DNA from 3 places in the Streptomyces sp. NPDC096176 genome. Region 2 is predicted to be linked to each of the others. Evidence: riboswitches for the same ligand, from Rfam matches in the RefSeq annotation. Region 2 holds a riboswitch; each other region holds the start of a gene.

The links. A riboswitch is a leader RNA that binds a small molecule or an ion and turns the genes downstream of it on or off. The one in region 2 is predicted to bind thiamine pyrophosphate.
Region 1: linked by a shared signal. The riboswitch ahead of thiC (phosphomethylpyrimidine synthase ThiC) and the one ahead of thiO (glycine oxidase ThiO) in region 2 are both predicted to bind thiamine pyrophosphate.
Region 3: linked by a shared signal. The riboswitch ahead of ACIQ7Q_RS29440 (thiamine ABC transporter substrate binding subunit) and the one ahead of thiO (glycine oxidase ThiO) in region 2 are both predicted to bind thiamine pyrophosphate.

What each region holds. Positions count from the first base shown of each region.
Region 1 covers NZ_JBIWFV010000002.1:161,676-171,532, forward strand. The annotation lists gene hisC (histidinol-phosphate transaminase) at 1-890, opposite strand, end outside; gene ACIQ7Q_RS05900 (LacI family DNA-binding transcriptional regulator) at 1,298-2,410, shown strand; gene ACIQ7Q_RS05905 (metallophosphoesterase) at 2,619-3,710, shown strand; gene ACIQ7Q_RS05910 (hypothetical protein) at 3,858-4,685, shown strand; gene thiC (phosphomethylpyrimidine synthase ThiC) at 4,764-6,560, opposite strand; TPP riboswitch at 6,553-6,686, opposite strand; gene ACIQ7Q_RS05920 (YibE/F family protein) at 6,756-8,084, shown strand; gene ACIQ7Q_RS05925 (SsgA family sporulation/cell division regulator) at 8,110-8,544, opposite strand; gene ACIQ7Q_RS05930 (IclR family transcriptional regulator) at 8,677-9,447, opposite strand; gene ACIQ7Q_RS05935 (DUF5326 family protein) at 9,699-9,857, opposite strand, start outside.
Region 2 covers NZ_JBIWFV010000006.1:205,415-215,271, reverse strand. The annotation lists gene ACIQ7Q_RS18650 (phytoene desaturase family protein) at 1-852, shown strand, start outside; gene ACIQ7Q_RS18645 (hypothetical protein) at 860-1,741, opposite strand; gene metF (methylenetetrahydrofolate reductase [NAD(P)H]) at 1,793-2,710, opposite strand; gene thiE (thiamine phosphate synthase) at 2,822-3,472, opposite strand; gene ACIQ7Q_RS18630 (Rv2175c family DNA-binding protein) at 3,559-3,924, opposite strand; gene ACIQ7Q_RS18625 (NAD(P)/FAD-dependent oxidoreductase) at 3,968-5,152, opposite strand; gene ACIQ7Q_RS18620 (hypothetical protein) at 5,241-5,582, opposite strand; TPP riboswitch at 5,634-5,745, shown strand; gene thiO (glycine oxidase ThiO) at 5,743-6,909, shown strand; gene thiS (sulfur carrier protein ThiS) at 6,906-7,106, shown strand; gene ACIQ7Q_RS18605 (thiazole synthase) at 7,113-7,907, shown strand; gene pknB (Stk1 family PASTA domain-containing Ser/Thr kinase) at 8,051-9,857, shown strand, end outside.
Region 3 covers NZ_JBIWFV010000013.1:86,058-95,914, reverse strand. The annotation lists gene ACIQ7Q_RS29460 (histone deacetylase) at 1-88, shown strand, start outside; gene ACIQ7Q_RS29455 (LOG family protein) at 680-1,792, shown strand; gene ACIQ7Q_RS29450 (ABC transporter ATP-binding protein) at 2,014-3,048, opposite strand; gene ACIQ7Q_RS29445 (ABC transporter permease) at 3,048-4,664, opposite strand; gene ACIQ7Q_RS29440 (thiamine ABC transporter substrate binding subunit) at 4,703-5,806, opposite strand; TPP riboswitch at 5,802-5,923, opposite strand; gene rlmN (23S rRNA (adenine(2503)-C(2))-methyltransferase RlmN) at 6,044-7,150, opposite strand; gene ACIQ7Q_RS29430 (hypothetical protein) at 7,628-7,927, opposite strand; gene ACIQ7Q_RS29425 (phosphatidate cytidylyltransferase) at 8,089-9,237, opposite strand; gene frr (ribosome recycling factor) at 9,237-9,794, opposite strand.

The DNA.
Region 1 (9,857 bases), on a different contig from region 2:
ACCGTCCAGCCCTGCTCGACCAGGCCCTCGTACACCCGGGTGCGCTCGCAGACCAGCGATCCGACCCTTCCGAGCAGCTCGTCCTCGGCACGAAGCGAAGCCACCGCCGCGTCCTGCGCGAGCTGGGTGACGCCGAAGGGCACTGCCGTCTTCCGCAGCGCCGCCGCCACCGGCTCATGAGCCACGGCGAAGCCGACCCGCAGGCCGGCCAGGCCGTACGCCTTGGAAAAGGTACGCAGCACCGCGACGTTGGGGCGGTCGCGGTAGATCTCGAGGCCGTCGGGAACCTCGGCGTCGCGGATGAACTCCCGGTACGCCTCGTCCAGCACCACCAGTACATCGGAGGGCACCCGGTCGAGGAAACGATCCAGCTCCGCACGGCGGACCACCGTGCCGGTCGGGTTGTTGGGGTTGCAGACGAAGATCAACCGCGTCCGGTCGGTGATCGCGTCGGCCATCGCGTCGAGGTCGTGCACCTCCCCCTCGGTCAGCGGCACCTGCACAGGGGTCGCCCCGCTGATCCGCGTGATGATCGGGTACGCCTCGAAGGAGCGCCAGGCGTAGATCACTTCGTCGCCGGGACCGGAGGTCGACTGGAGCAGCGACTGCGCGACGCCCACCGAGCCGGTGCCCGTCGCCAGGTGCGTCACCGGCACCCCGAACCGGTCCGCGAGCTCGTTCATCAGACCGGTGCAGGCCATGTCGGGGTACCGGTTGAAGTTCTGCGCCGCCGCCATCGCGCTCTCCATCACGCCCGGCAGCGGCGGATACGGGTTCTCGTTGGAGGACAGCTTGTAGGCCACCGGGCCGCCCGCCGCCGCCGGCTTGCCCGGCTTGTACGTGGGGATGCCGTCCAGCTCGGCGCGCAGCTTGGGGCTCGTCTCGCTCACCGCAGGTCCTCCTCGACCGTCCGTGCAGATCGGTACCGCTCAACCAATACTGCTCACCTTATGAGGATTCGCCGCCGCTGCGAATGGCCGGGCGCAATGAACACCTGCGGCAGTCTCGGGGAAGGCTTCCGAAGGGTGCGATCGTGGGGGGAGCGCGCCCTGCTCGGCGCGCGCCAGTGGCGCACGCCGTGGCGCGCATCGCCCGTAGTGATGAGTTGAGACCTCTTCGAGACATGGGCCGTTCGCCAGGCCTCGAAGGCACCGCACCCGTCACCGCCCAGCCATGGCATCCAACTGGCTTTGCTTCCAAGGGTGTTAGGCCATAATGATCATGCAGAAACGTGCCTGCCGACGTGGGCATATGCGACCGGCCCTACCACCCGCGCGAGCCCTACTATCGGCTCGCCATGACAGCAGCAGGGAAGCATCAGGTGAGCCGGACGGACACATCCCGCCGAGGCAGCAGGCAGGGCCGGGCAGGCATCAGAGACGTGGCCGCCGCGGCCGGCGTCTCCATCACAACCGTCTCCGACGCCCTCAACGGCAAGGGCCGGCTGCCGGACGCCACCCGCAGACACGTCCGCGAGGTCGCCGAGCGGCTGGGCTACCGCCCGTCCGCCGCGGCCCGCACCCTCCGTACCGGAAAGTCGGGCTTAATCGGCCTGACGGTGACGACATACGGGGATGAACCTTTCACCTTCACGGAGTTCGCGTACTTCGCCGAGATGGCCAGAGCCGCGACCTCGGCCGCGCTCGCCCGCGGCTACGCACTGGTCATCCTGCCCGCCACCTCACGCCATGACGTCTGGTCGAACGTCGCCCTCGACGGCACGATCGTCATCGACCCCTCCGACCACGACCCGGTCGTCACCGAGCTGGTGCGCCAGGGCCTGCCCGTCGTCTCCGACGGCCGTCCCGCCGGCACGCTCCCGGTGACCGCCTGGGTCGACAACGACCACGAAGCCGCCGTCCTCGATCTGCTCGACCATCTCGCAGACGCCGGCGCCCGCCGGATCGGTCTGCTCACCGGCACCACCACCGACACCTACACACGGCTGTCGACCACCGCCTACCTCAGCTGGTGCGAGCGGGTCGGCCAGGATCCGGTCTACGAGTCCTACCCCGCCCACGACCCGTGCGCCGGCGCCGTCGCCGCCGACCGGCTCCTCGCCCGCCCCGACCGGCCCGACGCCGTGTACGGGCTCTTCGACCCCAACGGCACGGACCTGCTCGCCGCGGCCCGCCGCTACGGACTGCGCGTCCCCGACGATCTGCTGCTCGTGTGCTGCAGCGAGTCGACCGTCTACGCCACCACCGAACCGCCCATCACCACGCTCTCGCTGAAACCGCGGCGGATCGGCACGGCAGTCGTCCAGCTCCTGATCGACGCGATCGAGGGAATCGACGAGGACCGGCCGGTCGAGCAGGTGATACCCACCGAACTGATCGTCAGGACCTCGTCGCAGCGTCGCTCTCCGCGGACGACGGTGAGTGCCCCGCGGTCTCCCGCGAAGGACTAGTCCGTCCCACATCCGTCCCGCAGGAAGGACTAGACCTTAACAATTGGGACGAAACAACCGGCAAATCAGGGGATGAGCAAGGATTCACCACCCCTGGTGCGTCACACACCGCCTGGCTCATTCCTATGATGGGCGAACGACACCGCGGACCACCCCGACCAGGCTGGGCCGAGAGGTGAACGGCGGCGCGACGGTGGTGGAGGGGTCGATGACTCAGGGGGCCGGTCAAGGACCCGTGGTGCGGACGGCGACGTTGCGCGATTTCCGCGTACCGCCGTACGCGCAGGTGCCCGTGCAGTCGCACTCGGCGGACCTCGTTCACGCGGGACACGAGGGACACCCGGGGAACGCCTTCCCCGAGGGCGATACCCCGGAGGGCTACACCCCGACGGCGCGTGACCTGCCGGTCATCGCCAGAGGCGGACCCGGCGACACCGTCCAGGTCCAGGTCGACCCCGCCGACACGCCGGCCCCCGACGGCCGCGGCACGCTGTACGTCGTCGGCGACGTCCACGGATATCTGGACGAGCTCCTCGCGGCCCTCGCCGCGCAGGGCCTCATCGACGCCGAAGGACGCTGGGCGGCGGGCAACGCACGCCTGTGGTTCCTCGGCGACTTCACCGACCGCGGTCCCGACGGTATCGGCGTGATCGACCTCGTCATGCGCCTTTCGGCCGAGGCCGCGGCGGCCGGCGGCTACTGCAAGGCCCTGATGGGCAACCACGAACTACTGCTGCTCGGCGCCAAACGCTTCGGCGACACCCCCGTCAACTCCGGGGCGGGCACCGCCACCTTCCAGGCGGCCTGGCTTCTCAACGGCGGCCAGAAGGCGGACATGGACCGGCTGCAGGAAGTGCACCTGCAGTGGATGGCGCGGCTCGACGCGATCGTCGAGGAGGACAGCCACCTGCTGCTGCACTCCGACACGACCGCGTATCTCGAGTACGGCTCCACCATCGCGGACGTCAACGACACCGTGCACGCGATCCTCACCCGCAACGACGCCGACGAGTGCTGGGACCTGTTCCGCAAGTTCACCAAGCGTTTCGCCTTTCGCGACGAGGGCGGCCCGCAGGCGGTGCGCGAACTGCTCTCCGCGTACGGCGGCCATCGGATCGTGCACGGCCACAGCCCCATTCCGTACCTGCTGGGCGAAGTGGGCACCGAGGACGGCGAGGACGGGGAGCGCCCTGTGGTCGACGGTCCGCACGTCTACGCGGACGGTCTCGCGATCGCCATGGACGGCGGCGTGACCATGGCCGGAAAGCTGCTTGTCCAGCAGCTCCCGCTGGCGAACTGAGCCGACTCGCGGCAGGTGATTTGCACAAACCCCCTGTCACCCTGTGCCGTAACCGCTCTACCATCGGCTTATCCGTAGCAGACTCTCCTCCGTTTCCGCCCAACTGCCCGGTATCAGCGGGCATCCCGGCCGACGGAGCATCGGGGGATGCACATGAACAGCGCTCCGCACCTGTTGACCGAGGACCGCGCCGAGTACGAGCGAGTCCTCGACGACGCACTGCGCAACGCCCATGAACGCCCGGATCTGGCCGCTGTGGGGCTGCGCCTGAACACCGAGCAGCTCCGCACCATGGCACTGAACGCGACGGCACTGATCACCACGTCGGCCGCCGCCGAGTACGAGCACTATGTGAAGGTGCGCCGAGACATGCGCTCGCCCACGTTGGCCGACTCGGTGCGCAGCTCAGTGTCGGCACCGGCCGTGGGGGAAGCCGCCGAGGGCGGTGCGGGCGTCGCCGCCGTCATCGCCGTGCTCGCCCCTGTCCTCGCCGGTACAGCCGCGGCCATATTCCTGCTCGTCGGCTACATCCTGAAGATGCTCAGCCCCACCCCGTCCTTCGCCGACGCCCTGCTCACGGCCGGCTGGTTCTTCGGCGCGCTCACGGCAGCGGGCATCCTGGTCGCCGCGGTGGGGCTGCTGTTGACCGCCCTGCGCAACGGCGCCGCCCAGGTGGCGGACGCGGTGCCCTCCGGCGAACTGCCGGACGAGGTGGCACGGGCCAGGGAGGCCTGGCGCCATGCCCTGCTGGAGCGCGGCATTCTGCCGTTCCTGCGGGCAGCCCTCGCCGATCCCAGTGCCGACCCGTCGTCCGCGAGACCGCCGCGGCCGGTGAGCCGCATGCCGAAGATCGGCTACAGCGGACCCGACTTCTCAAGTCCCGCGGACGGCTCGGGTAAGGGACGGCGCGCGACATTCACCAGCCCGGACTTCACCAGCCCGGACTTCGGGGGCCCCGAGAACCGGCCGGAGTGATCCCGGCCGGTGCCCGCGGGACGTCGCCGGGCCCCGTGCCCGGCGCGCCTTCCGCCCGCGCTCCGGGGCGGCGTCGCGTCAGTCCGCGATGGGCAGGTAGACCCGATTGCCTGCGGCGGCGAACTCCCTGGACTTCTCGGCCATGCCCGCCTCCGCCTCCGCGGCTGCCGTGTCCGCCTCCCCCAGCTCGCCCCCGTGCTTGCGCCTGATGTCCTGGGAGATCTTCATCGAGCAGAACTTGGGACCGCACATCGAGCAGAAGTGCGCGGTCTTCGCCGGCTCGGCGGGCAGCGTCTCGTCGTGGAACTCCCTCGCCGTGTCCGGGTCGAGGGCCAGATTGAACTGGTCCTCCCACCGGAACTCGAAACGCGCGTCCGACAGCGCGTCGTCCCACTCCTGGGCGCCCGGGTGCCCCTTGGCCAGATCCGCCGCATGAGCGGCGATCTTGTACGTGATGACGCCGGTCTTGACGTCGTCTCGGTCCGGCAGGCCCAGGTGCTCCTTGGGCGTGACGTAGCAGAGCATCGCCGTGCCCCACCAGGCGATCATGGCCGCCCCGATCCCGGACGTGATGTGGTCGTAGGCCGGCGCAACGTCCGTGGTGAGGGGGCCGAGCGTGTAGAACGGCGCCTCCTCGCAGATCTCCTGCTGGAGGTCGATGTTCTCCTTGATCTTGTGCATCGGGACATGGCCCGGGCCCTCGATCATCGTCTGCACGTTGTGGCGCTTGGCGATGGTGTTGAGCTCGCCGAGTGTCTTCAACTCGGCGAACTGCGCCTCGTCGTTGGCGTCCGCGATCGAACCGGGGCGCAGCCCGTCGCCGAGGGAGTACGTCACGTCGTAGGCGGCGAGGATCTCGCAGAGCTCCTCGAAGTTCTCGTACAGGAACGACTCCTTGTGGTGCGCCAGGCACCAGGCCGCCATGATCGAGCCGCCGCGGGAGACGATGCCGGTCTTGCGCCGGGCCGTCAGAGGCACGTAGCGCAGCAGCACTCCCGCGTGGACCGTCATGTAGTCGACGCCCTGTTCGGCCTGCTCGATGACCGTGTCCCTGTAGACGTCCCAGGTCAGGTCCTCGGCCTTGCCGTCCACCTTCTCCAGCGCCTGGTACAGCGGCACCGTTCCGATCGGGACGGGGGAGTTGCGCAGCACCCACTCGCGGGTGGTGTGGATGTTGCGGCCGGTGGACAGGTCCATGACCGTGTCGGCGCCCCAGCGGGTCGCCCAGGTCATCTTCTCGACCTCCTCCTCGATGGAGGAGGTGACGGCGGAGTTGCCGATGTTGGCGTTGACCTTCACCAGGAACCGCTTGCCGATGATCATCGGCTCGATCTCCGGGTGATTCACGTTCGCCGGCAGCACGGCCCGGCCGGCCGCGATCTCCTCCCGCACCACTTCGGGGGAGACGTTCTCGCGGATGGCGACGTACTCCATCTCCGGCGTGATCTCGCCGCGGCGGGCGTACGCGAGCTGCGTCACCGCCTGCCCGTCGCGGCCACGGCGGGGCTGTCGCGGGCGTCCCGGGAAGACGGCGTCGAGGTTGCGCAGTCCCCCGCGCGGCGATGTGTGCTTGATCCCGTCGTCCTCCGGCCGGACCGGCCGCCCCGCGTACTCCTCGGTGTCGCCGCGGCCGATGATCCAGTTCTCCCGGAGCGGCGGCAGCCCGCGGCGCACGTCGGTGTCGACGTTCGGGTCGGTGTACGGGCCGGACGTGTCGTACAGCGTGACGTCCTTGCCATTGGTGAGATGCACCTTGCGCACCGGCACGCGGAGGTCGGGGCGCGATCCCTCGACGTATCCCTTGTGCCAGCCGATGGACTTCCCGGCCTCGTCGTTCTGGTTCGAGGCAGGCGTGCGTGCGTCCGATACGGTCATGAGACCTACTCCCTACGCCGGCATTACCCGGTAACAGGTTCGGCGGTCGGCGCAGCTGGTCCCGTACAGGTGTACGAAGGTCAGCGCCCTCTCAGCCCGGTGCTCCGAGCTCCCGCGTGTGCAAAGGTGCCACCACGCTAGCGTCATATCTGGCGCGCTGAACAGAGGGCCCCGGCTTCTTGCGATGATCGACCCGTGACCTCATCGCCACAGTCCCCAGAACCGCACGTCCAGGCCCACGGCCATGGGCACAGCCATGGGCCCGCCGCTCCGGTGTCCCGACACCTTCGAAAGATCATCGCAGCCGTACTGATCCCCTTCGCGACAGCCGTCCTCGTCGGGCTCGCGGTGCTCTGGCCGGGAGGCGCGCCCGGCCACGAACGCACCGGCGTCGGCTTCGACCGGCAGACCGAGCAGGGCAAGGTGGTACGCGTCGAGAAGGTCGACTGCAAGGACGTCAACGCCGCACAGGTCCCGCCGACCGGCGACACCTCCACGCCCGAGGGACGCGAGGCCGTAGCTGCGCAGCAGGGCCGGTGCGCCAGGGCGACCGTCGAGGTCGTGAGCGGCAAGGACAAGGGCCGGACATTCGTCGAGATCGTCCAGCCGGACGCGCCACGGCAGTTGAGCGAGGGCCAGGGCGTCGTCGTCGCGTACGCCCCCGACGCACCTCGCGATCTGCAGTACTCGGTGACCGACGTGGACCGCGAGTTCCCCATGGCACTGCTCGCGGGGATCTTCGCCCTCGCGGTGGTGCTCGTGGGCCGGATGCGCGGGGTGATGGCCCTGATCGCGCTGGCGGTCTCGTTCGCGGTGCTGACGCTGTTCATCCTGCCGGCGATCCTGCAGGGCTCGAATCCGCTGATCGTCGCGGTGGTCGGGGCGAGCGCCATCATGCTGATCGCGCTGTACATGTGTCACGGGGTGACGGCGCGCACCTCGGTCGCGGTGCTCGGCACTCTGGTCTCGCTGCTGCTGATCGGGCTGCTGGGGTCGCTGTTCATCGGCTGGGCGAGCCTGAGCGGGAACACGGACGACAACACCGGCCTCATCCACGGCCTGTACCCGGACATCGACATGAGCGGTCTGCTGCTGGCGGGAGTCATCATCGGTTCCCTCGGTGTGCTCGACGATGTGACGGTGACCCAGACCTCGGCCGTGTGGGAACTGCACCAGGCCGATCCGGAGATGGGCCCGCGTGCCCTCTATCGCGCCGCGATCCGCATCGGCCGCGACCACATCGCCTCGGTCGTGAACACCCTCGTACTCGCCTACGCGGGCGCGGCGTTGCCCTTGCTGCTGCTCTTCTCGATCGCCCAGTCGGGCGTGGGCGCCGTGGCCAACAGCGAACTGGTGGCGGAGGAGATCGTACGGACCCTGGTGGGCTCGATCGGCCTGGTCGCCTCCGTACCGGTGACAACCGCCCTGGCCACCCTGGTGGTCTCCGCCGACCGTCCGCAGCCGGCCGAGCAACCGGCCGGGTCACCGGTTCGGGGTGGCAGGGGGCGGCGGCGCAAGAAGTAATCGCGCGAGCGGAGCCGATGGGACGTCAGCCGGCGTTCTCCTCGGCCAGGATGCGTCCGAGCGCCTCTTCCAGACTCACTTCGCAGTCACCCAGCGAGAGCTCCTGCCCGATCGGCACCAGCTTGTCCGTACGGTCGAGGAAGGCCACGAGCGGCGCCGCGCCCGCGCAGAACAACGCCGAGTCGGCGCCGACCCGAAGCCGGATACGAACGTCAGACAGGCTTTCGGGACCGACGGGCGCGATATGCACATCACCGTCCCCGCTCGGCCCATTGATCCCGTCGAGCAGCAACTCCCGCCCGAATGCCCAGGTCACAGGCGCGTCACCGGGAAGGTGAAAGGTCATCCGCACCGCGTACGGATCCCAGGTCTCGTAACCCAGCTCCACCGGAATCCGGAAGGAGAGCTCCTCGGAGACGAGGAAGCTCATCAGTACCTCGGCCTGGACCGACTCGCGCATCACATACTCCGCAGTAATGAAGCAATGAATGAACCCGTGCTGGCAAAGCAAGAAAACGGCCAGGAACGATCCCCCTAGGCCCTCTTGACGCAATCGTCCTGGAAGCGCTAGCAGATCACAAGGAGTGATATTTCAGATACTGATAGAGAAGGCAAGTGACCCCAACAGCCCACCGATTCCCGTCCTCAGCTGCTCCACCGCAGGAAGCAATCTGGCTTCCTGGCGCAGGGGGAGAGAAATCGCCATCGTTGCGACGACAGGGCCGGCGGTGATCGGAATGGCAGCACAGACCGTGCCGAGGGCATATTCCTGACGCTCCACGACCGGCGCCATGGGCCCACGTGACGCGAGCCGTTCCAGCAGTGCGCTCCGGTCACGCACCGTGTGCGGCGTGACGGGCTGAACGGGATGGCGGTCGAGGTGGTCGCGGCGGGCGGACTCGTCGAGCTGGCCGAGAAGGCACTGGCCCAACGCGTGCGCGTGGCCGGTCTCGCGGAAGTCGGCCCATTCGGCGACCGCCGGCGCGTAGGGCGTGTCGGAGACCGCGACGATGTCGATCTCGCCTTCGCGGTAGACGGCGAAGTAGACGGGTACGCCGATGGCATCCCGCCAGTGCGCCAGCGACTCCTCCAGCGTGCTGCGACGATTCTGCAACGAGCCGCCGGAGACGAGCCGTTCAACGGCGTTCCCGAGGGCGTACACACCGTTCTGGCGCCTCAGATAGTCGCCGTGGGTCAGGGTGCGCAGCAGGTGGTAGGCGGTCGGCAGGGGGATGCCGGCCTCGCGTGCCAGAAGCTTGGCGGGAGCGCCGTCCGGATGCGCGCCTGCGGCCTCCAGCAGCCTCAGCGCCCGTTGCACGGAGCTGATCAGGGTCGGTGCAGTGGCATTCGTGGCCCCGGCCACAGGTCACCCCCAGGCGTGGTGACGGGCTGCATGCCCGCCCGCGGGGGCCGCCCCCGCGCGCCCGCCGCATCCCCGGGCCCTGAACGGCCGTTCAGCTCAGGACACCTCGGAGCGCTGGTGAGAGTTGTGATCCGAATTTCCCGAGGGCGGCAGAGATGAGCCACTCTAATGGCAGCGTCGGCCGGGGAACGGGGATCGACCGGCGGTTCCCCCGGCCGGGCTAACGGTCTTTCGCCACGGCCCCGGCGTCCCTACCAGTCACCGCGGGAGCCGGACGACGCCATGAACTTCCGTACGACGAAGACCAGTCCGCCGACAAGGGCGACGAACACCAGTAGCTTGAAGAGCAGTCCGATCACAAAGCCGACGACGCTCGCGATGAGCCCACCGAAGACGACCAGCGCGATCAC
Region 2 (9,857 bases):
GAGCAGACCTTCGGCTCCTGGTACGTCAAGGGCGGCCTGCGTGTCCTCGCCGACGCGGTGTACGAGCGCTGTCTGGCCCGGAAGGTGGAGTTCGTCTTCGGATCCGCCGTGACGGGCGTGCTGGAGAAGGACGGTCGAGCGCGGGGGCTCGAGCTCGAGCGCGGCGGTCCGGTCGAGGCCGACGTCGTGGTGTCGGGCGCCTGGATGCCGTCGCTGTTCGAGGAGCACATCGGCCTGCGGAGCCTGCGTGCCGAGTGGCCGCACTGGCAGCCGATGGTGCGGACCGGGCGGGTGAGTGTCCATCTCGCCCTGCGCGGCGGTCCCGAGGCGGGGGCCGTGCACCGCACGGTGGTCCACGCCGCGGACCCCGTCGCTGAGTGGGACGCGATCCACGCCGGAGGGCCCGGCCCGCACCCGACGGTGACCGTTCTGCGGCCGGACGACCCGCTGCTGCGGCCGGACGACGACCACGAGACGGTCACTCTGGTGTCAACGGTGCCGGCCGAGGTGCACGGCGGCCAGACCTGGGACCGGCTCGCCGATGCGACCGCGGACCGGATGGTGGAGGTCGCAGAGGCCGCGGTGCCGGGCCTGCGTGAGCGGCTCCTGTGGCGAGAGGTGCGCCATCCGGAGCACACGCGCCGTGCTACGGGCACCGGCCGGGTTCCGGCCCCGGCCCTTGCGGGAGCCGACGGCGCGTTCCTGCCCCTGGTCAACGCCGGGAGTCTGTCCGGTCTGTTCTTCGCCGGCGGCTGGGCGCACCCCGGGGGCGGGCTGGCGCACGCGGGGATGTCCGGGGCGCTGGTCGCCGGGCTGATCGTGGAGGGCGCGGACTTCCGCGGCTCGCAGTAGCGGTCTCTCAGTAGCGGTACTGCTGCTGCTCGTTGTACCCGGGATCGTAGTAGGCCGAGGGCTGCTCCGGCTGCTCCCCGTCACGCTGCTGCGGCACCCAGACCCCGCCGGGCGGGGTCTCGCTGTAGCCCTCCTGCTGCCCGTGGCCGGCGTACTGCTGCTGGTCGGCGTAGCCACCGTATGAGTCGTAGGTGCTGTACTGCTGGCCGCCCACGTACGGATCCGAGTAGGTGGAGTACTGCTGCTGGCCGCTGCCGTAGTCGTACTGTCCGGCGTAGGCCGTCTGCGCGGCGGGCTGCTGCTGGCCGTAGTCGCCGTACGCGTCGTAGGTGCCGTAACCCGAGTCGTAGGTGGCGTACTGCCGGCCCTCCTCGGGGGCGGCCTGCCGCTCCGCGTCCCGCCGGGCGGCGTACGCGTCCTCCGTGTAGATGCCGTACTGCCCGGTCTCGTCGGGCAGCGGCTCCGGTTCGTAGACCTCGGGCGCCGCCTGGGGCGCCGCTGGGTCGTGCTCGGCGGCGTAGGACTCGGGCGTGTTGTACTCGGGCGTGTCGTAGGAGAGGCCGGTGACCTCCAGTGAGGGCTCCCGGTCGGCCTTCTGGGCAGTGCCGGACCTGCGCCGCCTGCTCACGCCGGGGCTGCCGCCGAGTGCCCAGCCGGTGGAGAAGCCGCGCCGGAAGGAGAGCGTCACATATGTCTGACCGACCGCGAACGCCATCGCACCGAGGGCGATGACCACCACCGACGGCAGCAGCACGCCTATGACGACGCCCAGGAACCCGGCGAAGGCGAGCAGCCGCCAGCGCAGACGGGCCTTGTACTGGAGCAGCACCTCACCGAGGAGCCACAGCGCGACGATTCCGAACGCGACGTAGAGGACCGTCCAGCCCATGCCCGCCCCTCTCCTGCGGCCGCCGCCCCGGGGCGGGGCGGGTACGGCCTGTCAGGACTGCTCGTGCAGTCCGAGATTCTCGTAGATCTCGAGCGTCGCGGTGGAGCTGTTGAGCGTGATGAAGTGCAACCCGGGGACACCCTCGGCGAGCAGCCTGGCGCCGAACTCCGTCGCGAACTCGATGCCAATGGAGCGTACAGCGGCTGGATCGTCCTTGACCGCGAGGATCCGCTCTTTCAGCTCCGCCGGGAAATGCGCGTTGCTCAGGGCGGCGAACCGGTCGATCTGCTTGACGCTGGTGACGGGCATGATCTCGGGGATGATCGGGGTTTCGCAACCCGCTGCGGCGACCCGGTCGCGAAGCCGCAGATAATCCTCGGGCCGGAAGAACATCTGCGTGATCGCATAGTCGGCACCGGCGCGGCATTTGTCGACGAAGCACCGGATGTCCTCGTCCCAGTCGACCGAGCGCGGATGCATCTCGGGGAAGGCGGCGACGCCCACACAGAAGTCGCCGGACTCCTTGATGAGCCGGACGAGCTCCGCGGCGTACTGCACGCCCTCGGGGTGCTTGACCCACTCCCCCATCGGGTCGCCGGGCGGGTCGCCCCGGACGGCGAGGATGTTGCGGATGCCGGCGTCCGCGTACTGGCCGATCATGTTGCGCAGTTCGGCGATGGAGTGGTTCACCGCCGTGAGGTGCGCGACGGGCGTCAGGGTGGTGTCGGCGGCGATCTGCTGGGTGGCCTTGACCGTGCCGGCGCGGGTGGACCCGCCGGCGCCGTAGGTCACGGAGACGAAGTTCGGCGCGACCGCCTCGACCCTGCGCAGCGCGTTCCACAGGTTCCGCTCGCCCTTTTCCGTCTTCGGCGCCCAGAACTCGAACGAGTACGACGTTTTGCCCGTCGCAAGCAGGTCGCGCACCGTGCGTGCGCGATCCGTTCTGGTGGAAGCAGTACCGAGGGCCATACCCGCAGGTTAGCCAGACCGAGAGGGTCACCCAACCGAATCAAGGAAATATGCCGGATTTGTCCATCTCTTGTCCATCCCTTGGACAGAGATGGACGATCACCACCGGTCTCACACGCTTCGGACCCTGACCCGCTTCGCCAGGTCGGCGGCGGCCGCGGCCGGGTCGTCCGCCTCGGTGACGGCCCTCACCACGACCACCCTGCGGGCCCCCGCGTCCAGCACCTCTTCCAGATTGCCGGCATCGATGCCGCCGATGGCGAACCAGGGCCGGTCACCGCCGAGGGCGGCCGTGTAGCGGACGAGGTCGAGGCCGGGGGCGTGCCGCCCGGGCTTGGTCGGGGTCGGCCAGCAGGGGCCCGTGCAGAAGTAGTCCACACCCCGCTCGGCGGCGGCGGCCGCCGCCTCGGCCTCGGCGTGCGTCGAACGGCCGATGAGCACGGCGTCCCCGAGGACCGCGCGCGCGGCGGGCACCGGCAGATCGCCCTGCCCCAGGTGCAGCACGTCGGCGCCGATGGCATGCGCCACGTCGGCGCGGTCGTTCACCGCGAGGAGCTTGCCGTGCCTACGGCAGGCATCGGCGAAGACCTGGAGGTGCTCCAGCTCCTCGCCCGCCTCCATGCCCTTGTCGCGCAGCTGCACGATGTCCACGCCGGACGAGAGCACGGCGTCGAGGAACTCGGGAAGGTCTCCCTGCCGCTTGCGGGCGTCCGTGCAGAGATAGAGCCGGGCGTCGGACAGCAGTGCGCGAGCCGTGGACATGAGGCGATCCCCCCGTTGGTCGGCCGGGTGCTCGGGCCGGACGGCCGGCCCCGAGCACCCGGCCGGTAGTGGTGTTCTCCGTGGCGTCAGACGGCGAGCGCCTGGGCCCGGCGCTTCACCTCCGTGCCGCGATTCTCCCCGAGCGCCTGGGCAGGGGTGCCCGGCAGGGTCGGGTCCGGAGTGAAGAGCCACTCCAGCATCTCTTCGTCGGTGAAGCCGTCGTCCCGCAGGAGCGTCAGGGTCCCTGCGAGACCCTTGACCACCTTGTTGCCGTCGATGAAGGCGGCAGGCACCTGCAGCGCACGGTTCTCACCGCGGCGCACGGCGATCAGCTGGCCCTCCTTGACCAGCTGGCGCACACGCGTCACCTCGACATCGAGCATTTCCGCGATGTCGGGCAGGTAGAGCCAGGCGGGGACGAGAGCATCGATCTTTGCGTCAATCTCGGTCACAGGACAAGCCTGCCATCCGGGACCGACAGTCGGTAGCCGGGACCTACCGCGCTACCGCCTTCAGAGGGACGGACGGGTCGGCGGCCCGCTCCGGATCCAGCACTGCCTCCGACAGGATCAGCCTGCGCCCCTGCGCCAGATCACGGGCCCTGCCGACAGCCAGCAGCGCCACCAGCTTCTCTTCGCGCAGCCACAGTACCGACCAGGTGTCGTCGTCCGGCCGGCCGCGCCACAGCAGGGTGTCGGCGGCGGCGTGGTGGCCCGCGTACTGGACGAACCGGCCGAACTGCTCCGACCAGAAGTACGGCACCGGGTCGTACACCTCGGCGCCCGGGCCGCCCTTCCCGGCCGCGTCCGTGAGGATGTTCGCCGCGACCGTGCGCGGCCCTTGGAGCGCGTTGTCCCAGTGATGGACCAGCAGCCGCTCGCCGTAGCGGCCGGACGGGTAGGAGGCGCAGTCTCCGACGGCGTACACATCGGGCGCGGAGGCACGCAGGTGGCGGTCCGCGACGACCGAGCCGTCCGGGCCGAGTTGGATGCCGGAGTCCTCGAGCAGGCCCGTGGCGGGCCGTGCGCCGATACCGACGACGACGGCGCCGGCCGGGATCCTGCGCCCTCCGACCAGGACCACGGCGCCCGGCTCGACGGTGGCCACACGGGCGCCGGTGACGAGTTCCGCCCCGTACTGCCCGTACCAGGCGGCCATCGGAGCGGCGACCTCCGCGGGCATGGTGCCGGCGAGCGGGCGGTCGGCGGCCTCGACGACGGTGACGGCGCAGCCGGCCTGGCGGGCCGCGGTCGCGAACTCCGCGCCGATCCAGCCCGCGCCGACCACGACGATGTCGTGCTGCTCGGTGAGCAGCGGCCGCAGCCGGGCGGCGTCGTCGAGGGTGCGCAGCAGATGGACGCCCGGTACGCCCCGGGTGCCGGGCAGCGTGATGGGCTCCGCGCCGGTGGCGAGGACCAGGACGTCGTACGGGACGGGGCCGGCCGCGGTGTCCACCTCGTGCGCCCCGGTGCGCACGCCGGTGACCTCGACGCCCAGGCGCAGCTCGACGTCGAGGGCCTCGAAGTCGATGTCGAAGGCCGAGTCCTCCGCCTTGCCGAGCAGGATCGCCTTGGACAGCGGCGGCCGGTCGTACGGTTGGTGCGGCTCGGCGCCGATCAGGGTGACCGGTCCGGTGAAACCCTGCTCCCGAAGCGCGACCGCGGTCTGCACTCCGGCCATGCCCGCACCGACGATCACCACGCGCCGCCGCGGCGCTGTCTGCTGCTGCCGTTCGTCCACCCGCACACCTTACGTACCTGACAGTGAGTCAGGAAGGCAGCTCCTCGACCACGCTCGTCCCGCTGCCCTCCTGGGACTCCCACTCCCATGTCTCCTCCAGCCGCACACGGCCGTCCGGCAGGTCCACGACCGTGGAGACGCAGTGCCCCGAGGAGGTGGCGCCGTCCGCCTTCAACTGCACGTAGCGGAAGTCGAGACGGTCGCCGTCCCGGGTCCCCACGAGGTGTCCGCGGACCACGTCGCCGCCCTCGTACTCGGCCCAGATCCGGCCCCGCTCCTCGTGGTACGTGAACCGGGTCCGGGTGCCGACCTGCCCCGGAGCCTGGTCGGCGACCGGTGAGAGAACGAGTCCGTCGAGCGTCCTTGCCACTGCTGCGGCTCCCTTACTGCGTGGCGGGGCGGGAGGTTAGGGTGGCCACCGTAAGGCACTCGCGGGAGCCCGGACGCACCGGGCTGAGAGGGAGGCTGGCGGCCTCCGACCGTACGAACCTGATCCGGGTCATGCCGGCGAAGGGAGGGGCTGGACGCCCATGTCTCGTACTCGACACACCCCTGACGTCCTTGTCATAGGGGGCGGGATCATCGGTCTGGTCACGGCCTGGCGAGCAGCGCAGAGCGGGCTGGACGTCACCGTCGCCGATCCAGAACCGGGCGGCGGGGCCGCTCAGGTCGCGGCCGGGATGTTGGCCGCCGTCACCGAACTCCACTACGGCGAGCAGACCCTGCTCGGCCTCAACCTCGAATCCGCCCGCCGTTACCCGGCCTTCGTCGCGGAGCTCGAGGAAGCGAGCGGTCAGCGGGTCGGCTACCGCTCCTGCGGCACGCTCGCCGTCGCCCTCGACGCCGACGACCGCGCACATCTGCGTGAGCTGCACGCCCTGCAGCGCCGCTCGGGACTCGCGTCCGAGTGGCTCACGGGCCGTGAGTGCCGCCGCCTCGAGCCGATGCTGGCCCCCGGCGTACGCGGCGGGCTGCGGGTGGACGGCGACCACCAGGTCGACCCGCGACGGCTGGCCGCCGCGCTTGTCGTCGCCTGTGAGCGGGCCGGCGTGGACTTCCGCCGCACCTGGGTGCAGCGGCTGGTGGTGGCCGCCGACCGGGCGGCCGGAGCCGTACTCGCCGACGGCGGCGAACTCGCCGCGGGTCAGACCGTGTTGGCCGGGGGCAGCCTGAGCGGACGGCTGGAGGGCGTACCGGCGGACGTTCTTCCGCCCGTACGGCCGGTGAAGGGCCAGGTCCTGCGGCTGACCGTGCCGCGCCCGTACGCGCCGTTCCTCTCGCGCACCGTACGGGCGGTGGTGCGCGGCAGCCATGTGTACCTGGTGCCCCGGGAGGACGGCGAGCTGGTGGTCGGCGCGACCAGCGAGGAACTCGGCTGGGACACGACGGTCACCGCGGGCGGGGTGTACGAGCTGCTGCGCGACGCGCACGAGCTCGTGCCCGGCATCACCGAGCTGCCCCTCGTCGAGACGCGGGCCGGACTGCGGCCCGGCTCCCCCGACAACGCGCCTCTGCTGGGCTTCACCGAGCTGCCCGGCCTGCTGCTGGCCACCGGGCACTACCGCAACGGTGTGCTGCTGACGCCGGTAACCGGCGACGCGCTGGCGGGCGCGCTGGTGAGCGGCGAACTGCCCGAGGTGGCACGGGCCTTCTCCCCCCGCCGCTTCTCTTCCGTCCTCCAGGAGCAGCCCGCATGAACGTGTCCGTCAACGGCGAAGTCCGAGAGTTCGCCGACAGCACCACCCTGGACGCCGTCGTCGCCGCGCTCACCGCGGCGCCCTCGGGAGTCGCCGCGGCCGTCAACGAGACCGTCGTGCCGCGCAGCCAGTGGGCCGGCACCCCGCTCGGCGACGGCGACCGTGTCGAAGTTCTCACCGCAGTGCAGGGAGGCTGATCCGTCGTGGCCGACGACCGTTTCACCATCGGGGAGACCACATTCGACTCCCGGCTGATCATGGGCACCGGCGGGGCGCCCAGCCTCGACGTTCTCGAACGTTCGCTCGTCGCGAGCGGCACGGAACTGACGACCGTCGCGATGCGGCGCCTCGACCCGACCGTCCAGGGTTCGGTGCTGTCCGTGCTGGACAAGCTCGGCATCCGGGTCCTGCCGAACACCGCGGGGTGTTTCACGGCAGGTGAGGCGGTCCTCACCGCGCGTCTCGCACGGGAGGCGCTGGGCACCGACTGGATCAAACTCGAGGTCGTCGCGGACGAGCGAACGCTGCTGCCGGACGGCGTCGAACTGCTGGACGCGGCAGAAACGCTCGTCGACGACGGCTTCACCGTGCTGCCGTACACGAACGACGACCCGGTGCTCGCGCGGAAGCTGGAGGACGTGGGCTGCGCCGCGATCATGCCGCTGGGCTCGCCGATCGGCTCCGGGCTCGGCATCCGCAACCCCCACAACTTCCAGTTGATCGTCGAGCAGGCGGACGTGCCGGTGATTCTGGACGCGGGCGCCGGCACGGCGTCGGACGCGGCGCTGGCGATGGAGCTGGGGTGCGCGGCGGTGATGCTGGCGTCGGCGGTGACGCGGGCGCAGGAGCCGGTGCTGATGGCGGAGGCGATGCGGCGGGGCGTGGAGGCGGGGCGGCTGGCGTTCCGTGCGGGGCGGATCCCGCGGCGGCACTTCGCACAGGCGTCGTCGCCGGTCGAGGGGGTAGCGGCGCTGGATCCGGAGCGACCCGCTTTCTGAGGGGGCGAGGGGTGGCCCTGCGGGGCCACCCTCCTACGGCGTGGGGCTTCGGATACGTCCCGCGCGTCACAGCTCGGCTGCAGTCGTGGCCCGGCTCTGCCCGGCCCGTCGGCCCTGTCCGTCCCGGCTCGTAGAATCGCCGCGTGGACACGACCCTCCAGGACCCTCTCGTCGGGCAGCTGCTCGACGGCCGCTACCGAGTCGATGCGCGCATCGCCGTCGGCGGCATGGCCACGGTCTACCGGGCCGTCGACATCCGTCTCGACCGGGTGCTCGCCCTCAAGGTGATGCATCCGGCCCTCGCCACGGACGCCTCGTTCGTGGAGCGCTTCATCCGCGAGGCGAAGTCCGTGGCGCGCCTGGCCCATCCCAACGTGGTGGGGGTTTTCGACCAGGGCGCCGAGGGCGCGTACGTCTATCTGGCCATGGAGTACGTCGAGGGCTGCACCCTCCGTGACGTGCTGCGCGAGCGCGGCGCGCTTCAGCCGCGGGCGGCGCTGGACATCCTTGAGCCCGTGCTGGCCGCCCTCGGCGCCGCGCACCGGGCCGGGTTCGTCCACCGGGACATGAAGCCGGAGAACGTGCTGATAGGGGACGACGGCCGGGTCAAGGTCGCCGACTTCGGTCTTGTGCGCGCTGTCGGTTCCGTCACAAACACGTCGGGCACGGTCCTCGGTACCGTCTCGTACCTCGCACCGGAGCAGATCGAATACGGAACGGCCGACACCCGTGCCGATGTGTACGCGTGCGGGGTGGTCCTGTACGAGATGCTGACCGGCTCCAAGCCGCACGCCGGGGACACCCCCGCCCAGGTGCTGTTCCAGCATCTGAACGCGGACGTTCCGGCGCCCTCCGCGCTCTTTCCCGCCCTCGCCGTCGAGCTGGACGAGCTCGTCGCGAGCGCGACCGCCCGGAATCCCGAGGTCCGTCCGTACGACGCGGTGGCGCTGCTGGCACAGGCTCGTGAGGCGCGGTCGGCGCTGAGCGCCGAGCAGCTGGACGCGGTGCCGCCCCAGGCCCGCGCCGAGGACCCGGCTCCCGACGCCGCCGACGACCGTACGGACGTGATTTTGCGGGCACTCCCCCGCGAGGAGCCCGAGATCCACCACACGGCCCGGCTGGCCATGCCCCGCCCGGAGCCGGACGTGGCCGCCCCTGCACCGCCCCGGGCCGCCTGGCCGCCCCGTCGAGGCGTGGTCGCTCTGCTGATCGCGGTGGTCGCCGTTCTCGGTATCGGTGCGGGCGTCTGGTACATCAACTCGGGCCAGTTCACGCGTGTGCCCGCCCTGATCGGCAAGAGCGAGAAGGAGGCACGGCAGACCCTCGACAAGGCGGGTCTGGACGTGAAGGGGGTCCGCCACGACTTCAGCGAGACCGTCGTGCGGGGCACGGTCATCAGGACCGACCCCGGCACGAACGAGCGCATCCGGGGCAACGGCTCGGTGACAATCACCATCTCCCGCGGGCCGAAGATCGTGAAGGTGCCGCATGTGGTGGGCGAGCCGCTCGCCAAGGCGGAGCGCGAGCTGCGCCGAGCCGGACTGGCGCCGGGCGTGGTGACCCGGGAGTTCGACGAAAGCGTCGCGCAGGGCTCGGTGATCAGCACCGACCCGGCCGCGGACAGCAGCCGCAGCCCCGACACCGCCGTATCGCTCGTGGTCAGCAAGGGCGCACCGATCGACGTCCCCGATGTGACGGGTGAGTCCGTCGAGGACGCCACCGCCGACCTCGAGGAGGCGGGCCTGAAGGTGAAGGTCGCCGCAGCGCGGATCCACTCGGCCGAGGAGGCGGGGGCGGTCGCACGGCAGTCGGCGGCCGAGGGCACACAGCGCGCCCGCGGCGACACGATCACGCTCACGGTCTCCAAGGGTCCGCGGATGGTCGAGGTCCCCGATGTCGTAGGCGACACCGTGGACGACGCCACCGCCGAGCTGGAGGCGGCCGGCTTCG
Region 3 (9,857 bases), on a different contig from region 2:
CTGGACGGCCGAGGACATCGCCGCGCTCATCGGGCCCGACGGCAACGATCCTCCGCAGCGGGTCCCGGGGACGCCCAGCGCGGGTTGATCCGCACGGAACACCACTGTCCTGACCCGGTCGCCGGGGAGTCGCCGGCGTGGAGTCGTCGGCGCCGAGCCGCGGCGGAAGTGCCGTGCCGGGCAGTCACAGTCGCGGATCCGGCTACGGTTTTGTCCGTACCCCCCACCGAAGAGGGCGAGCCCGTACCCGTGACCTCCACGACCCCCGACGCCGAGGCACTGAAGGCGGACCTCTCCGCGTTCGGCGCGTACACCCGCACCGCCACGCTGCTGCGTCCGGCGTCCGGCGGCCGGTGAGCCCGGGTCCCACAGCCGATGCGGCTGAACCTCCTGTAGCGCCGTGTTCAGATTGGCTCACCCCGGCCGCGGGCCGTTGGCGTACACCGTCGTCGCACCGATCCGCTCGGTGACGGTCACGGAACGCACCTCCTCGGGGCGCACTCCGGCTCACGTGCGCCGCCGAGAGCCCTGCCGGGCCCGAGACGGCGGCCGCCGCGTGGAGAAACAGGGCCCTGGGTGTCCACCACAGCCGGGGATGGGGGTTCCGGGGCGGAGCCCCGGTTTCAGGAAGGTACGGGGTGCGGGGACGACCGGGCCCGCCCCCGCCTATCGTGGGCGCATGACGGCCACCCCGCACGACCGCGAGATCGAGTCCCTCGAAGAGTTCGACCACGTCGTCGCCCGCGGCTCACTCGTCGGATGTCGCCTGCAGTCCGTCGACCTCACCCACCGCACCGCCGAGTTGCTGCGTGTCGACACGACCGGCGCCGTGTTCCTGGGGTGCCCGATGGGGCCCGACGCCGCCGCCAAGGTCCGCGCCGAGGGGGCGCTCGTCTTCCCGCCCGTGCCCGACCTGCCCTTCGACCCGTACCGAGGGCGGCTCTACTCCCCCGAGGAACTCTTCGCCCACCTCGCCGACGGCGGCTACGAGGCGACCCCCGACGCCCTCGCGTACGAGTGGTTCCAGCGCACGAAGGCCGACGGCGACATCTATGCCTCGATGCTCCGCGCCGTCCACGACGACTCGATCTCCGACGCGCTCGACGAACTCCTCGTCGGCGAGCGGGTCGTGGGCGTCATGGGCGGCCATGCGATGGGCCGTGGCACCGACGCGTACGCCGGTGCGGCGCGGCTCGGCAGGGAGCTGTCCCGTGCCGGGTTCACCGTCGCGACCGGAGGTGGCCCGGGTGCCATGGAGGCCGCCAACCTGGGGGCATACGCTGCGCCGCACCCCGACGAGATGCTGGACGACGCGCTTCTGCTGCTCGCCAAGGCGCCGTCGTTCCTTCCGTCGGTCTCCGACTGGGCGCAGGCCGCGCTCGACGTCCGCCACCGCTGGCCGCGGGGTGGGGACTCGGTCGGGATCCCGACCTGGTTCTACGGCCACGAGCCGCCGAACGCCTTCGCGTGCCACATCGCCAAGTACTTCGCCAACGCCACCCGCGAGGACGGCCTGCTCGCCCGTTCCAACGCCGGTGTGATCTTCCTGCCCGGCGCGGCGGGCACGCTCCAGGAGATCTTCGACAACGCGACTCCGAACTACTACGAGTCCCGCGGCGAGCCGACCCCCATGGTGCTCGTGAACCGGTCCCACTGGACCGACCACCTGCCTGCCTGGCCGCTGCTCCGGTCACTGGCACGCGGTCGGCCGATGGAGTCGCGCATCGCACTCGTCGACTCCGTCGAAGAGGCTCCGGAAGCCCTGCGGCGACTGCTCGCGAACACGCTCTGAGCAGTCGCAACCTGCCCGGCATGCCCCGGCCTGACGGATCGTGAGCGCAGATCCGCGCCGGCCGGCGACACGACGGACCTCGCCGGGGCCTCCCACGCAGGCCGAGAACGCTTCCTGAGAGGCGTACCTTTCCCGCGTGCTCAACAGCGACACCTGGCGGCGAGGCTGATGCAGCCGTGCTGTGCAATAGGTGCGACGCCGAAAGTACGTCCGGGGGACCTCTAGGGTGCGTCCGCGTCCAGGACCACGACCTCGTCCGCAACGAACACCACGCCCACCGCCGCGCCTTCCTCCGGCGCCTCCCGCAGGGAGCACTCGGCTTCCAGGGAGGGGCCGTCCGCGGGCCGAAGCCGTACGGCGACATGGCTGCCCCGGAAAGTGCGGGACTCGACCGTGCAGCGCAGCCCTTCCGACGGATCGGTCAGCCGCACCCCGTCGGGCCGTACGAGCACGGTGCGCTCGCCCCGCGGCGAGCCGTCCCGCACGGGAACCTTCCCCCACACCGTGTCCGCGGCCGCATCACCGACCGTCGCGGGTACCACGTTGTCGAAGCCGAGGAAGCGGGCGACGAATTCGGAGGCGGGCCGCTGCCAGACCTCCAGCGGCGTGCCCGCCTGCGCGATCCGCCCGTCCCGCATCACCACGACGCGGTCGGCGAGCGCGAACGCCTCGCCCTGGTCGTGGGTGACGGCGAGCACCGTCGTGCCCAACCGGCCGAACAGGCCGCGCAGTTCGACGACGAGCCGTTCGCGCAGCCCTCGGTCCAGCTGGCCGAGCGGCTCGTCGAGCATCAGCAGCCTCGGCTCCGGCGCCAGCGCCCTGGCGAGGGCGACGCGCTGCTGCTCGCCGCCGGACAGGGCTGCGACGGACCGTCTCTGCGCCGCCGGGAGCCCCACGAGCCGGAGCAACTCGTCGACCCGGCGCGTCTGTTCGCTGCGTCCCGCGCCGTGCATCCGCAGCCCGAAGGCGACATTGCCGCCGACGTCCCGTTGCGGGAAGAGCTGGTGGTCCTGGAACATCAGCCCCACCCCGCGCCGGTGCACGGGCACGCCCACCTGGTCGGCTCCGTCGAGCAGCACCCGCCCCGCGTCGGCGTCCTGGAGGCCGGCGACCACACGCAGCAGCGTGGACTTGCCGCTGCCGCTCGGTCCCAGCAGGCAAACGATCTCGTGCTCCGACACCTGGAGGTCCACCGCGCCGAGCGCCGTCCGCGGCCCGAACCGTACGGTCACGCCCTCCAGTTCCAGCAGCGCCATCAGAACTCCTCGGGCGTGGTGTCGGTGCGGATGCGTTCGAGCAGGAGCAGCGCCGCCGCGCACACCACCATCAGGATCGTGCTCAGCGCCATCGCCTGCCCGTAGTTGAGCTCACCCGGGCGACCGAGCAGCCGAGCGACGGCGACCGGCAGGGTCGGGTTGTCGGGCCGGGCGATGAACACGGTCGCGCCGAACTCGCCCAGGGACACGGCGAACGCGAAGCCCGCCGCCACCATCACCGCCCTGCGCACGAACGGCAGATCGACCTCGCGCCACGCCCGCAGCGGTGACGCGCCCAGTACGGCGGCCGCCTCCCGGAGCCGTTCGTCCACGGCCCGCAACACCGGCAGCATCGTCCGCACGACGAACGGCACACCGACCAGTGCCTGGGCGAGGGGCACCAGGATCCACGACGCCCGCAGGTCGAGCGGTGGCTCGTCGAGAGCGATCAGGAAGCCGAAGCCCACGGTCACGGCGGAGACGCCGAGCGGAAGCATCAACAGGGCGTCGAAGCCGCGTACCAGCCTGCCTGCCTTCCGGGTGAGCGCTGCCGCGGCGAGGCCACCGACGGCGACCGAGATCGCGGTGGCGGCAAGCGCGTACCTGAGGGAGTTCCACACGGCGTCGATGGGCGGCACCAGGAACGCGCCTCCGGACGCGTCCACGGTGCCCAGTTGACGGTAGTAGGCGAAGCCGTACCCGCCAGGAGTGTCGAAGGAGCGCTCGACGAGCACGGCGAGCGGAGTGAGCAGCAGTACGACGACGGTGGCCAGCACGGCACAGAGCATCGCCCACTGCACCGCTCCGCGCGGCGGGCGCGCGGTCCGGGCAGGGTCGACGAGCCGCAAGGAACTCTCGCGGCGCCTGACGGTCCAGGCGTGCACGGCGAGGACCGCACCGACCGCCGCGAACTGCAGCAGGGTCAGCACGGCCGCGGTCGGCAGATCCAGGAACTCGGCGGTCTGCCGGTAGATCTCCACCTCGAGGGTGGAGAACGTGGGGCCGCCGAGGATCTGCACGACACCGAAGGAGGTGAACGTGAAGAGGAAGACCATCAGTGCGGCGGCGGCCAGCGAGGGTGTCAGCGCGGGCAGGGTCACCCGTCGCCAGGCGGCGAGGCGCCCCGCACCCAGCACCCGGGCCGCCTCCTCCTGGCGGGGGTCGAGCTGGGACCACAGGCCGCCGACGGTGCGTACGACGACGGCGTAGTTGAAGAAGACGTGCGCGAGCAGGATCGCCCACACGGTGGTGTCGAGCCGGACGCCCCACATCTCGTCGAGGAGCCCACCGCGCCCCAGCAGCGCCAGGAACGCCGTGCCGACGACGACCGTCGGCAGCACGAACGGCACGGTGACCGCCGCACGCAACAGCCGTTTGCCGGGGAACTCGAGGCGGGCGAAGACATACGCACCGGGCAGCGCGATCAGCAGGGTCAGCGCGGTGGAGGCGAGCGCCTGCCAGGTGGTGAACCACAGCACGTCCCGGATGTCCGGGCGCCCGAGCACCTCCGCGAAGCGTCCGAACTGCCACACCCCGTCGATGTGGAGTCCGCGGCCGACGATCGCGGTGACGGGGTAGGCGAAGAAGACGGCGAAGAAGGCGACGGGCACGGCCATGAGGCCGAGCCGCGCCGCGTTCCCGCGCAGGGACTTCCCTACTTCAGGACGAGCGAGGACCACGACCGGACCCACTGCTCACGGTTCTTCGCGATGGTGTCCGCGGCGACGGTCTCGGGCTGCTCGACGACCGCTCCGTGCTTCGTGAACAGCTCCGGCAGCTTCGCGTCCTCGACCACCGGGTTCACGAACATGTTGAGCGGCATGTCCTCCTGGAACTTCTTGCTGATCAGGAAGTCCAGCAGCGCCTTGCCGCCCGCCTCGTTCTTCGCGCCCTTGAGCAGACCGGCGAATTCGATCTGGCGGAAACAGGTGCCCGTCGCGACACCGGTGGGCGCCTCGGCCGGCTGCGGATCGGAGTAGAGCACCTCGACCGGAGGGCTGGAGGCGTACGAGACGACGAGCGGACGGTCCGCCTTGGCCTTCTTGCCGCCGGCGGAGCCGGAGAACTCCTCGTTGTACGCCTGCTCCCAGCCGTCGACGACCTTGACGCCGTTGTTCTTGAGCTTCTTCCAGTAGCCCTGCCAGCCGGACTCGCCGTACTCGCCGACGCTGCCGAGCAGGAACCCGAGACCCGGCGAGGAGGTGGCGGCGTTCTCCACGACCAGCATGTTCTTGTACTCGGGCTTCGCGAGGTCCGCGAAGGTCTTCGGCGGCGCGAGCTTCCTGTCGGCGAAGAACTTCTTGTCGTAGTTGACGCAGATGTCGCCGGAGTCGACGGGCGTGACGCGGTGCTTGCCCGCGTCGAGCTGCACCTCTTCGGTCACCCGGTCGAGGCCCTTGGCCTCGTAGGGAGTGAAGAGGTCATTGTCGAGCGCGCGGGAGAGAAGGGTGTTGTCGACACCGAAGAAGACGTCGCCCTGCGGGGAACCCTTGGTGAGGATCTCCTTGTTGAGCGCGGCGCCCGCGTCACCGCTCTTGAGCACCTTGACCGTGTAGCCGGTCTGCTTGGTGAACTCCTTCAGCACGGCGTCCGACGCGGCGAACGAGTCATGGCTGACGAGGGTGACATTCTTGGACGCGCCGACGGGGTCGGACCCGGAGCCCTTGTCCTCGGACTTCTCACCGCAGGCGGAGAGGACGGAGACGCCGAGGGCACCCGCGAGTGCGGCGCCGACGGCACGCCGAAGTTGGCTGTTCATGATGATGCTGACTCCCTACGCCGGTATGACCCGGATCAGGTCCGAGGGTCTGCGGCTCGTGGCCGTGAAGGCCTCGCCGCACTCTCAGCGCTCTGGTGCGCTCCCCTGTCGGAATGTTTTGTTGTTCATTTGTGCGAACGCACAGGGCACAGTATCAGCCATGGCCGACGGGCTCTGAGGCCCGTGCGCCCGGCTCGGCGCTCGGCCACTGCGCCCATGCTCTCGCCTCGGCCCGGCTCAGCGCTCGGTCGCCGCCAGCTGTCCGCAGGCCCCGTCGATCTCCTGGCCACGGGTGTCCCGGACCGTGACCGGTACACCGTGGGCGGCGATCGCGTCGACGAACGCCTTCTCGTCCTCGGGGCGCGAGGCCGTCCACTTCGAGCCGGGCGTCGGGTTGAGCGGGATGAGGTTCACGTGGACCCGCTTGCCCTTCAGCAGCCGGCCGAGCAGATCACCGCGCCACGCCTGGTCGTTGATGTCACGGATGAGCGCGTACTCGATCGAGATACGGCGACCTGACTTCTCCGCGTACTCCCAGGCGGCGTCGAGGACCTCGCGGACCTTCCAGCGCGTGTTGACGGGAACCAGGGTGTCTCGCAGCTCGTCGTCCGGGGCGTGCAGCGACACGGCGAGACGGCACTTGAAGCCCTCGTCGGCGAAGCGCAGCATCGCGGGCACGAGACCGACGGTAGAGACCGTGATGCCCCGCTGCGAGAGACCGAGCCCGTCGGGCTCCGGGTCGGTGAGACGACGGATGGATCCGACGACCCGCTTGTAGTTGGCGAGCGGTTCACCCATGCCCATGAAGACGATGTTGGACAGCCGGGCGGGTCCTCCGGGGACCTCGCCGTCGCGCAGCGCGCGCATGCCGTCGACGATCTGGTGCACGATCTCCGCGGTCGACAGGTTCCGGTCGAGGCCGGCCTGCCCGGTGGCGCAGAAGGGGCAGTTCATCCCGCAGCCGGCCTGCGAGGAGATGCACATGGTGACCCGGTCCGGATAGCGCATCAGCACGGATTCGACCAGCGTGCCGTCGTGCAGGCGCCACAGGGTCTTGCGGGTCGTGTCGTCGTCGCACGAGATGTGCCGCACGACGGACATCAGGTCGGGCAGCAGCTCCGTGGCGAGCTTCTCGCGCGCGGCCGCGGGGATGTCGGTCCACTGGGCCGGGTCGTGGGCGTACCGGGCGAAGTAGTGCTGGGACAGCTGCTTGGCGCGGAACGGCTTCTCGCCGATCGCGGCGACGGCGTCCTTGCGCTCGGCGGGCGTGAGGTCGGCGAGGTGCCGCGGGGGCTTCTTGGCTCCGCGGGGCGCGACGAAAGTGAGTTCTCCGGGCTTGGGCATGGTGCATCCAGTGTCGCAGACGGATTCCGGTGGCCTGCGGGCCCCGATTCCCGCGGTGGTCGTCTGAGGTCGTTACTGGTCTCCGGGTGGCATCCGCAGACGGCCCAGAAGGATGGGCGTTCTCGCCGGCCGGGGAGCCCACCAGTGCCGGATGACGCGGTGGCGCCCTCCACCGCGGGGGCTCCACCTTGTTCACGAGCTCCATTGGGTGGCTGAACCATGAGGATGAGGAGGCAGGCGCTGCTCGCGCTCGCCGAGCCGAACATCACACCGTGTCCGATCCGCCGACCGGAGACTGGTCCCACGGCCGACCAGGACGCACGCGGCTTGCGGCACGCCGAAGTCTTGGGGCCGGCAGAGCCGCTTCGTCATACCGCACCGGGCACCCAAGCCCGTCTACGTCCGCGACATCACACCGCCTCAGGCTGCACGCCGAGGACCGCACTGCGACCCGGGGCACTGCTTGCGCCGGGCTCGTCAGCGCGCTGGGTCCAAGCGCGAGAAGCGCCGCGGCCCGATCTCCCATCCCCGTCCGGCAATACCCAGCGTCAGCGCGCCGCGGCTCCATGTCCCACGGACCGTGATCTCCTCGTCGCGGTAGTGCCCGCGCGTCGTGAACGAGACATGATCGCCCTCCAGGACGTACCGCGCCGTGTGCACGCCGGGCAGACTGTTGTCCTTGCGCAGCCAACCGGCCAGAGTCGCCGCATTCGTGGGCTGCGGTGCGGGTCGCACGAGCACGTCCAGGACCGTGCCGTCCGCGTAGAAGCGGAACACCTGCGTATCCGCCGCGAAAATCCCGTTCAGCGGTGGTGCCCCGCGGCGTCGTCCTCGACCGGCCAAAGCCCTCTCCCCCAGAGACACGGACCTTCAGAGATAAAGGAAGAGGGCTCGTTGCCCTGTGGACAACGAGCCCTCCTCAAGAAAACAGCAGCCGCTCAGCCGGGGCCCACGAAGACAACCAGCAGCAGCCACACCACCGGTGCCGTCGGCAGCAGCGAGTCCAGACGGTCCATGATGCCGCCGTGGCCGGGGAGCAGCGTGCCCATGTCCTTGATGCCCAGGTCACGCTTGATCATCGACTCGCCCAGGTCCCCGAGCGTGGCGCTGACGGCAACCGCGAGGCCGAGCAGCAGGCCCTGCCACCAGGTGCCGTCGTCGATCAGGAACTGCATGCACAGCGCGCCCGCCGCCATCGCGAACGACACGGCGCCGAGCAGTCCTTCGCGGGTCTTGCCCGGGCTGATGCGCGGCGCGAGCTTGTGCGTGCCGAAGCGCCAGCCCACCGCGTAGGCGCCGGTGTCGCTGACAACGGTGAGCAGCAGGAAGGTGAGCACCCGCTCCGGGCCGTCATCGGCCGCCAGCATGAGTGCGACGAACGTCGCCAGGAAGGGAACGTAGAACGCGGCGAAGACGCCGGCCGTGACGTCCTTGAGATAGCCCTCCGGCGGCTCGGTCATCCGCCAGACCAGGACCGCGAGCGCTGTGAGCGCCATCGCGACCCATGCACCCTCCGTCCCACGCGCATAGCCGGCCACGACCATCGCCGCGCCGCCCACCGCGAGCGGCACGATCGGGGCCTTGATCTGCTTGCGTTCCTCGAGCCGGGAGGTCAGCTCCCACAGACCGACGACGACGGCGACCGCGATCACACCGACGAAGACGGCCTTGACGAAGAAGAGAGAGGCGACGATCACCGCACCGAGGCCGACGCCGACCCCTATCGCCGCGCGCAGGTCCCGACCCGCCCGCTTCTTCTGCGGCGGCTCCGGTCCGACCGGCGGCTGCGGGGTCGGATCGCCCGAAGGCGGCGGGGTGGGCATGGGCTCCTGCGGCATCTCATCGCGGAACAGGGGGCCGCTCAGCCGAGCAGCCCCCCGGTCACGGTCCTCGTGGTCTTCGCCTTCACCACGGTCCTCGGCGTCTCCACCTGCGGCGGGAAAGTCCGGAACGATGGGCATGGGCCGAGTCTGCTGTGCGTCGTGCCCATCGTATGCGGGACCCGCCGAGAGGGGCCCCTGGTCGGGCGGTGGCCATGCTCCGGCGTATCCGGCGCCGCGCGGGGCCCCCCAGGAAGAGTCGTTCATCAGACCTCGAGCAGCTCGGCTTCCTTGTGCTTGAGCAGCTCGTCCACCTGCGCGACGTACTTCGCGGTGGTGTCGTCGAGCTCCTTCTCCGCGCGGCGGCCCTCGTCCTCGCCGACCTCGCCGTCCTTGATCAGCTTGTCGATGGTCTCCTTGGCCTTGCGGCGCACGGAGCGGATCGAGATCTTGGCGTCCTCGGCCTTGGTCTTGGCGACCTTGATGTACTCCTTGCGGCGGTCCTGGGTGAGCTCGGGGAACACCACCCGGATGATGTTGCCGTCGTTGCTCGGGTTGACGCCGAGGTCGGAGTCGCGGATCGCCTGCTCGATGTTGCGCAGCGCGGTCTTGTCGAAGGGCGTCACCACGGCCATCCTCGGCTCGGGAACCGAGAACGAGGCCAGCTGGTTGATCGGGGTCAGCGCACCGTAGTAGTCCGCCACGATCTTGTTGAACATCGCCGGGTGCGCACGTCCCGTGCGGATCGCGGCGAAGTCATCCTTGGCGACCAGGACGGCCTTCTCCATCTTCTCCTCGGCCTCGAGGAGGGTCTCTTCGATCACCACTTGCTCCTGCGTGTCTTGAGGTAGGCCCGGCTCGTAACCACTGGGCCGGCGGAACCTGCG